DNA from 4 places in the Pseudomonas sp. C9-3 genome. Region 3 is predicted to be linked to each of the others. Evidence: riboswitches for the same ligand, from Rfam matches in the RefSeq annotation. Region 3 holds a riboswitch; each other region holds the start of a gene.
The links. Region 3 has a riboswitch for cobalamin ahead of cobG (precorrin-3B synthase). Riboswitches for the same ligand answer to the same signal wherever they lie in the genome.
Positions count from the first base shown of each region.

Region 1: another riboswitch for cobalamin. It lies ahead of RS899_RS02905 (TonB-dependent receptor plug domain-containing protein); the one in region 3 lies ahead of cobG (precorrin-3B synthase).
Region 2: another riboswitch for cobalamin. It lies ahead of RS899_RS00270 (TonB-dependent receptor domain-containing protein); the one in region 3 lies ahead of cobG (precorrin-3B synthase).
Region 4: another riboswitch for cobalamin. It lies ahead of cobO (cob(I)yrinic acid a,c-diamide adenosyltransferase); the one in region 3 lies ahead of cobG (precorrin-3B synthase).

Region 1 covers NZ_CP135919.1:645,633-647,809, forward strand. Annotated here, with positions in the region: gene RS899_RS02895 (class I SAM-dependent methyltransferase) at 1-41, shown strand, start outside; gene RS899_RS02900 (VOC family protein) at 102-530, shown strand; cobalamin riboswitch at 590-796, shown strand; gene RS899_RS02905 (TonB-dependent receptor plug domain-containing protein) at 1,044-2,177, shown strand, end outside.
Region 2 covers NZ_CP135919.1:55,458-57,634, reverse strand. Annotated here, with positions in the region: gene dxs (1-deoxy-D-xylulose-5-phosphate synthase) at 1-689, shown strand, start outside; cobalamin riboswitch at 709-912, shown strand; gene RS899_RS00270 (TonB-dependent receptor domain-containing protein) at 1,002-2,177, shown strand, end outside.
Region 3 covers NZ_CP135919.1:6,617,790-6,619,966, forward strand. Annotated here, with positions in the region: gene cobG (precorrin-3B synthase) at 1-1,252, opposite strand, end outside; cobalamin riboswitch at 1,330-1,569, opposite strand; gene cbiE (precorrin-6y C5,15-methyltransferase (decarboxylating) subunit CbiE) at 1,637-2,177, shown strand, end outside.
Region 4 covers NZ_CP135919.1:4,265,249-4,267,425, forward strand. Annotated here, with positions in the region: gene RS899_RS19530 (cobyrinate a,c-diamide synthase) at 1-721, opposite strand, end outside; gene cobO (cob(I)yrinic acid a,c-diamide adenosyltransferase) at 750-1,361, opposite strand; cobalamin riboswitch at 1,639-1,863, opposite strand; gene RS899_RS19540 (MlaE family lipid ABC transporter permease subunit) at 1,994-2,177, shown strand, end outside.

The sequences.
Region 1 (2,177 bases), 700 kb from region 3:
GCGAGCGGCCGATGTTGCTGCTGGTCGCCGCGCAGCGCTGAAGAGCGAAAAACGGCCGACTATGCTCAGAGCATTGCGCCCGTCCTGCCCCGGAGATCGCCATGTCCCAGCCCGCCTCCGTCGTCCGCCCCAGCGTCATTCCCTGCCTGCGCTACCGCGATGCGCCCCAGGCCATCGACTGGCTGTGCGCCACCTTCGGCTTCCAGCGGCAACTGGTCGTTGCCGATGACCACGGCGGAATCGCCCACGCGCAGCTGGCGCTGGCTGACGGCAGCGGCCTGGTGATGCTCGGCTCGTTGCACGACAACGAGTACGGCCGCCTGATGCGCCAGCCCGACGAGATCGGCGGCTGCACCCAGAGCATCTACGTGGTGGTGAAGGATGCCGAAGCGCTGTACCGCGCAGCGGTGGATGGCGGCGCGCAGATCGTCATCGACATCAAGGACGAAGACTACGGCGGCCAGGGCTTCACCTGTCGTGATCCGGAAGGGCATATCTGGAGCTTCGGCACCTACGATCCCTGGCACTGACGCCGCCCTGCAACATCCTGCGCAAGCCCCGAGCTTGACGCTTTCCCATCGCAAGTGTTGATATGCGCCCCGTTTCAGGTGCCCCCCGCCGCCGTGCGTGGGGTGAAACGGGAAGCCGGTGCGTCGCCTTCGTGCGATCAGTCCGGCGCTGCCCCCGCAACGGTAAGCGAGCGGAGCATCCACTAGGCCACTGTGCGCAAGCATGGGAAGGCGGATGCCCCAGGACCCTCGCAAGCCCGGAGACCGGCCTGGAACCTGTTTGGCAAACCCGCGGTGGGCGGGCGTGAGCCGGTTCCCGGGGCGCGCTCGTTCCGGGTGTCGCTGCGCCGCCTGCGAAATCCCGATTTCGAGGCGATCACCTTGTATTCTCCTGCTTCCAACTCCCGGCGCGCCTTGCGCTGGACTCCCGTTCTCTCCCTCTGTGCCCTGAGTTCGCAGCTTGTGGCGGCTCCCCTCGACTTGGCGGATGAAATCGTCAGCGCGCCTTCCGTGGAGTCCACGACGGTGGCCGACATGGCTCGCTACGGCAGCAAGCTGGAGGTCATCGACCGCGAGCAGATCGAGCGCGCCGGCCCCAGTGCCGACATCACCCGCGTGCTGCAGATGTACGTGCCCGGCCTGTTCGTCGCGCCGAAGAATGGCCCGTTCGACTACGGCACCTACTCGCTGCTGGGCGGGCGCAACGACGACACGCTGATCCTGCTGGATGGCGTGCGCCTGAACAATCGCCTCTACGGCGGCATCTACATCGATACCCTGCCGACCACTGCGGTGGAGCGCATCGAGGTGCTCAAGGGCGGCCAGGGCCTGCTGTTCGGCACCCAGGCGGTGTCCGGGTTGATCAATATCGTCACCCGCAGCGCGCGTTCGCGCGAGGCGTCCGGTGAGGTCAACCTGGGCCTGGATACGTTCAAGGGCCGCAGCGGCGATGCCCGCGCCGAGAAGATCGTGCAGAACGGCCTGGGCGACCTCGGCCTGATGGCCTATGTCAGCCACAACCGCTCCGACGGCTACCAGCCGTACCGCGACCGTGACATGACTGACACCGTCAGCGACAAGCGCCGCTCCTATGACGTCAACGTGTTCGGCGCCAAGGCCATCCAGGCCATCGGCGATGCCTCGCGGCTGGAGCTGTTCTACCAGTACGCCGACGCCGAGCTGGACTTCGCCCGGCCGACATCGAACCACCACACCAGCAACAACCGCGTGCAACAGATCGCCACGGCGACCTTCCAGCAGAGCGTCAACGACGACTTCAGCTGGTTCGCCAAGACCCACATCAACGACTGGGATACCCGCTACGACCGCGTCTACAACCTGCAGGGCGGCGGCACCCAGGTGCTCAATCACAATGACTACTGGGGCTTTACCGACTGGGGGGCGCAGCTCGAAGGCAAGGCCAGGTTCGGTGGCGGTCACGAGCTGGTCTTCGGGAGCGACAACCAGTGGTACAAGGGCCAGGACGATGTGCTGATCATCGACAACGACAAGGCCGAGTCCCATGCGCTGTACGCCCAGCTGCGCCCGCGCATCGACGCGCTGCCCGACTGGCACCCGAGCCTGGGCGTGCGCCGCGAGGAAATCTCCGGCGGCGAAGGCGCCACGGTGTGGATGCTGACCTCGCTCTATGACCTAACCCAGCAACTC
Region 2 (2,177 bases), 110 kb from region 3:
GCTACGACCAGTTGATCCACGACGTCGCGGTGCAGAACCTCGACGTGCTGTTCGCCATCGACCGCGCCGGCCTGGTGGGCGAGGACGGCCCGACCCACGCCGGCAGCTTCGACCTCTCCTACCTGCGCTGCATCCCCGGCATGCTGGTGATGACCCCCAGTGACGAGAACGAACTGCGCAAGCTGCTCACCACCGGCCATCACTTCGAAGGCCCGGCGGCGGTACGCTACCCGCGCGGCACCGGCCCGAACGCCGCCATCGAAGCCGAGCTGGCACCGGTGGAAATCGGCAAGGGCGTGGTGCGCCGCGAAGGCAAGGCCGGCAAGGTCGCCTTCCTGGTGTTCGGCGTGCAGCTGGCCGAGGCACTGAAAGTCGCCGAACAGTTCGACGCCACGGTCGCCGACATGCGCTTCGTCAAGCCGCTGGACGAGGAACTGGTGCGCCAGCTGGCCGCCAGCCACGAGTTGCTGGTGACCATCGAGGAGAACTCGGTGATGGGTGGCGCCGGCGCCGCCGTCAGCGAATTCCTCGCCCGCGAGAATATCCAGCAGCCGATCCTGCACCTGGGCCTGCCGGACTACTACGTCGAGCATGCCAAGCCTGCGCAGATGCTGGCGGAGTGCGGTCTGGACGCTGCCGGCATCGAAGCCGCGCTACGTGCGCGCCTGCACGTCCTCGGCGACCGCTGAGCACATCCCTCGTCCTGAGTATTGCCAGCCACGGGCGCACCTACTAAGGTGCGCCCGTTTTCGTTCGAGGTAACGGGAAGCAGGTGAAAGACCTGCGCTGCCCCCGCAACGGTAACCGACGCACTCCCCCAGGGAGCGCAGCATCGCCATGGCCACTGCTCTTGTGGGAAGGCGGCGATGTGACGTCGGCAGCCCGGAGACCGCCCTCGACACGCCCCGACAGGTGTTGCGGAGGGCCGCACCGTCAAGTGCGGCCTGCCGCCCTTGCCACGCCCTCCTCGAAAGTCATCCGCCCGCTTTTGAGGACGCTCCATGAAACTGACCCGACTCGCCCTGGCCACCAGCCTGCTGCCCGGCCTGGCGTTCGCCGCCGACGACATCTACCGGCTCTCCGACCAGGTGATCACCTCCGCGCGCCAGGCCCAGCCGCGCGCCGAAGCCACCTCGGCCAACAGCGTGTTCACCCGCGCCGACATCGAGCGCCTGCAGGTGCGCAGCGTCCCTGACCTGCTCGCCCGTGTACCCGGCGTGCAGATGGGTAGCTCCGGCGGCGTGGTCTCGTACTCCGTGCGCGGCACCAGCACCGCGCAGACCCTGGTGCTGGTGGACGGCCAGCGCATCGCCTCGGCCAGCAGCGGCATTGCCCGCCTGGACTACCTGAGCATCGATAGCATCGAGCGCGTCGAAGTGACCCGTGGCCCGCGCTCGGCGCTGTACGGCGCCGACGCCATTGGCGGCGTCATCCAGATCTTCACCCGCCGCGGCGAAGCCGGCCTGCACCCGGAAGTCCGCCTGGCCGCCGGCAGCCACGACACCTTCGAGCGTAGCCTGAGCCTCTCCGGCGGCAACGAGCAGACCCGCTACAACCTCGGCGGCAGCCTGGACGAGAGCCAGGGCTGGGACCGCACCAGCGACAACGTCGGCGCCGACAACGACCACGACGCCCAGCGCAACAAGGCCGTGCACCTGAACCTGGACCATCGCTTCAGCGACGACTGGAAGGCCGGCCTGAACCTCAACGATCAGCGCGGCAAGAACGAGTACGACGACGCCTACAACTTCGAGCCGGGCTCGCCCCGCGACGAATTCCGCGTCAGCAGCTACAGCGCCTATCTCGACGGCCAGATCACCAACATGTGGAACAGCCGCCTGGAGCTGGGCCGCAGCTTCGACCGCAACAAGGCCGTGGGCGCGGCCGACAGCTGGAACAATGGCACGCTGGAAACCACCCGCCACTCGGCGAGCTGGATCAACCGACTGCAACTGGACGAGTCCAATCAACTGGCCCTGGGCGCCGACTGGTACGAAGACAAGGTCGACGGCAGCACCGACTTCGCCGAGGACCAGCGCAGCAACCGCGCCTTCTTCGCCCAGCACAGCTTCAAGGGCGACAACTTCGGCACCGAGCTGGGCATCCGCCACGACAACAACCAGGCCTACGGCAGCCAGAACAGCTGGAACGCCGCCTTCAGCCTGCCGGTCGGCGAC
Region 3 (2,177 bases):
GACGGAACAGGTCATAGCGGCCGTCGGCGACGGCCAGCAGGGTGTAGGGGGCGACGTGGGCGGCGGCGCAGGAGCGCGGGCAGCCGCACAGGTGGACGCCAGCTGGCGGCGCGTGGCGAAGGCGTTCGGCCAGGCGAAAGGCATCGGCCTTGGTATCGGCCAGCCCGCGCGCGCAGCCGCTGGAGCCACTGCACGCGACGATGCGCGACAGCGGCTGCGCAGCGTCGATCACCAGGCCGAGGCCGCCCAGTGCGCCGAGTGCAACGGCGGCATCCACCTGGGCCACATCCGGCAGGATCAGGCTTTGCCAGGGTGTCAGCCGCAGCTGCCCGCCGCTGAAGCGCTCGGCGAGATCGGCGAGGCCGAACAGTGTGGCGCTGTCGAGGCGGCCGAGGACGAATCCCGCGCCGACCATGGTGCTTTCTGGCTGGCGCTGAGGCTGAATCCCTAGATGGCCGAAAGCCTGCGCTGCAGGGCGACGCCAGTTATCCACCGCGGGTCCGAGTTGCAGCGCAAAGGGCAGGCGTTGCTGCAGGCGCTCCAGCAGCACTTCGTCGCCGAGCATTTCGCGCAGGTGGCGCATGCGCGTCTGGCCGTCGCCGGCGAGGTCGAGGAACAGCTGCAGCAAGGTTTCCACCAGCAGCGGCACCTGCTCGGCGCTGACGGCGGCAAGGGCGGGGCGATCCGTCTCGTTCCGTGGCGGACAACCGGCCAGGCCGAAGGCGAACAGCGGTGCTGCGTCGTCAGACATCGCCGACAGCCAGAGATCGTTGGGGTGCGCCAGCATTGCCAGGGCTTCGCCACCGTCCAGCTGGATGCCGAACTTGGGCGACAGGCCATGGAAGCGCGGGGTGCGCTCCAGCAGGTCGAGCAGTTGGCGGGCCAGCGGAGCCGCGTCGAAAGCCGTGGCGGCGTCGAGGCCGAGCGCCGGGCTGACCAGCAGATTGCGCACATCATCCGACGCCAGTTCACGTGGGCCGAGGCCGGCGGCCAACAGTTCATGGCTCAGCGCATTTTCAGCGCCGGCATGCACGCCGCGAATCTGCAGGTTGGCGCGGTTGGTCGCCTCCAGCACGCCGTCGGCATGTCGTTCGGCAGCCAGGGCGATGGCGCGCGCGGCGTTGGCGTCCAGTTGCCCACAGGGCAGCTTGATGCGGCAGATGCCGCCATCGCGGGAGGCCACGATGCGCAGCAGGCCGGGGCAAGCATGCGGGCGGACGGGCAGAGCGGATGTGTCTTGCACTGAGGTCACCAGGGCTGGGTCGCGGTGACCTGCGAATCCCCACAGGGGACTTCACGACACCGATACACCCCGCTCGATGTCTGCACACGCGACTGGTTTCGTCGGCAGGTCTCCTGGCTGGCAGGTCCTCATCCAGCGCGGCCTTCCCGGTTGCCCAGTGGCCTGGCCGGCGGCACGGAACGCTGTCCCGTGGCGCCGCATTGCGCGGACTCGCTGCTTACAGTTGCGGGGGCAGCCACGGCTTAACCGTGTTCCCTCTTCGGCTCCCGGAAACCTCACCGATAGGGGCGAAGCGTCCTACGAGCACCGACGAAGCGGGTATTATGCCTGCTTTGCCCGAAGGCAGGAAAAGCCTGCCCGTCGGATCGATCGTCGCACTCTCGAGGAATTTTCATGACGCCCTGGCTGACCATCGTCGGCATCGGCGAGGACGGTTACGCCGGCCTCGGCAAGGCCGCGCGCCGTGCCCTGCTCGCCGCCAGCGAAGTGATCGGCGCGCCGCGCCAGCTGGAGCTGCTGCCGCACTGTCTGCGCGCCAACCGCCAGGCCTGGCCGAGCCCGTTCAGCCTGGAGCCGGTGCTGCGCCGGCGCGGCGAACCGACCTGCGTGCTGGCCAGCGGCGACCCGATGTGGTTCGGCGTCGGCGCAAGCCTGGCCCGCCAGGTTCCGGCCGAGGAAATGCGCGTGCTTTGCGCTCCGTCCTCCGCCTCGCTGGCTGCCGCGCGGATGGGCTGGGCATTGCAGGACTGCACGCTGTTGTCGCTGGTGGCGCGTCCATTGGCCGCACTCAACGCCCAGATCCACGACGGTGTGAAGCTGTTGATCCTCAGCAATGACGGCGACAGTCCTGCGGCCGTTGCTGCGCTGTTGCGCGAGCGAGGGTTTGCTGCGAGCCGGCTCAGCGTGCTGGAGCACCTGGGTGGCGACCACGAAC
Region 4 (2,177 bases), 2.4 Mb from region 3:
CAATGCGCACGCCGTCGAGGCGGGAAGACTCGCTACGAGGTTCGGGCGCGGCGAAGCTCACCGGCGCCGGCAACTCGGTGCTGGCACTGGCGGCCAGGGCATCGGCGGCGGCGTCCAGGCGTGCGTCGAGGTCGGCCAGTTCGTCGGCCTGCACCAGCCCGAGATGACGGCTGGGCAACTCGACCTCGGTGTCGCGCGGCAGCGCGCCATACCAGCGAATCCATTCCGGCAGGCTGTCACGCACCAGGTCGCGGTGGCGCTGGCTGCCGATGCGGTTGGCGAGCACGCCGGAGAACGGCAGGTCGCTCTGGTAGGTGGCCATGCCGACGGCCATCGCGCCGAAGGTCTGGGCCATGGACTGGCCATTGATCACCGCCATCACCGGCACGTTGAAGCGCCGCGCAAGATCGGCGGCCGAGGGCGAGCCATCGAACAGGCCCATCACGCCTTCGATGAGAATCAGGTCGGCCTCACCGGCCGCCTCCCAGAGCAACCGGCGGCTTTCGCCCTCGCCGACCATCCACAGGTCCAACTGATAGACCGGCGCGCCGCTGGCGCGGGCGAGGATCATCGGGTCGAGGAAGTCCGGGCCGCACTTGAACACCCGCACCTTGCGCCCGAGGCGCGTGTGCAGGCGCGCCAGGGCAGCGGTCACGGTGGTCTTGCCCTGCCCGGAGGCGGGAGCGGCGATCAGCAGTGCAGGGCATTGGCGAGAGGTCATCGGGCGCGCTCCGCCACAACGGGATGCATCAGAACTCCACCCCTTTCTGCGCCTTGATGCCAGCCTTGAAGGCATGTTTCACCAGGCCCATCTCGGTCACGGTATCGGCGGCCTCGACCATGGCCGGTTGCACGCCACGGCCGGTGGCGACCACATGCTGCATCGGCGGGCGGGCGGCAATGTCGGCGAGCACGGTGTCCAGCTCCAGATAGCCGTGCTTGAGGGCGATGTTCACCTCGTCCAGCACCACCAGGCCGACTTGCGGGTCGCTCAGCAGTTGGCGTGCCACATCCCAGGCAGCCTGTGCCTTGGCGATGTCGCGCTGGCGATCCTGGGTTTCCCAGGTAAAGCCTTCGCCCATGACATGGAAGCTGACTTCCTCGGGGAAGCGGCGGAAGAACGCCTCCTCGCCGGTGGTCGCAGCCCCCTTGATGAACTGCACCACCCCGACCTTCATGCCGTGGCCCAGCGCGCGGGCGACCATGCCGAAGGCCGAGCTGCTCTTGCCCTTGCCGTTGCCGCTGTTGACCAGGAACACACCGCGTTCGCCCTGGGCCTGGGCGATCTTCTCGTCGATCACCGATTTCTTGCGCTGCATGCGCGAACGGTGGCGTTCGTCCTTTTCAGGGGATTCAGTCATGGGGTTTGCCTCTAGAAAGGGAGCGCGCAGGCGCCAGCTCGCTGGCCGGGCGGCAGCGAGCGGAGAATGGGATGGGCAGGAACGAACCGCCGGCATGCGTCGGCGCCATGCGGTAAAAGCCGCTCGGCGCGAAAGCCGTCGGCTTGGGAAACAGGGAATTCACCTGAAGGATTCTCCGCCGCTCTCACCCGCGCGGCACTGACCAGTCGGGGCAGGCGGAGGACATCGAACGCGCGGCGCCAGGGAGCGCCACGACGATCGGCAGCGCCTCCCGCGATGCCATGCGATGCAGCAGGCCGGTCTCCGGGCTTGCGAGTGGAAGCGCCTGGCGTTTCCGAAAGAACCGCGCCTTCCCATGCCAGTGGCACAGTGGCGGATGCGGTTCGAAGCTCGCTTACCGTTGCGGGGGCAGCGCCGGAATGCTCGATTGATCATCGAATTCACCGGCTTCCCTGTTTCACCCTCGACTTGCGCCGCGGGCACCTGAAGCAGGCGCGCAGCTTAGTGGCTGGCGGGCTGGGGCGTCAATTGAACAGACTGTCGCCGGGGCCCACCCGTAGAACCGCCAGGGCTCTAAAAAGGGTCACACAAGTCAAGTGGTCAGGCCGCTCAACTTCGCTAGAATGCGAATCATGACGACGACTGCCCAACCCGGCCAGCTTCAGCTCGACACCTCCGCGACCCCGTCCCTGATGCACATCAGCGGCGACTGGACACTCGCGCACTTCACCACGCTGCAAGCCCAGGTCGCCGCCCAGCGCAACGCCGAGTCCCCCGCCGAGCTGGATTTCGCCGGCCTTGGCGCGCTGGATACCG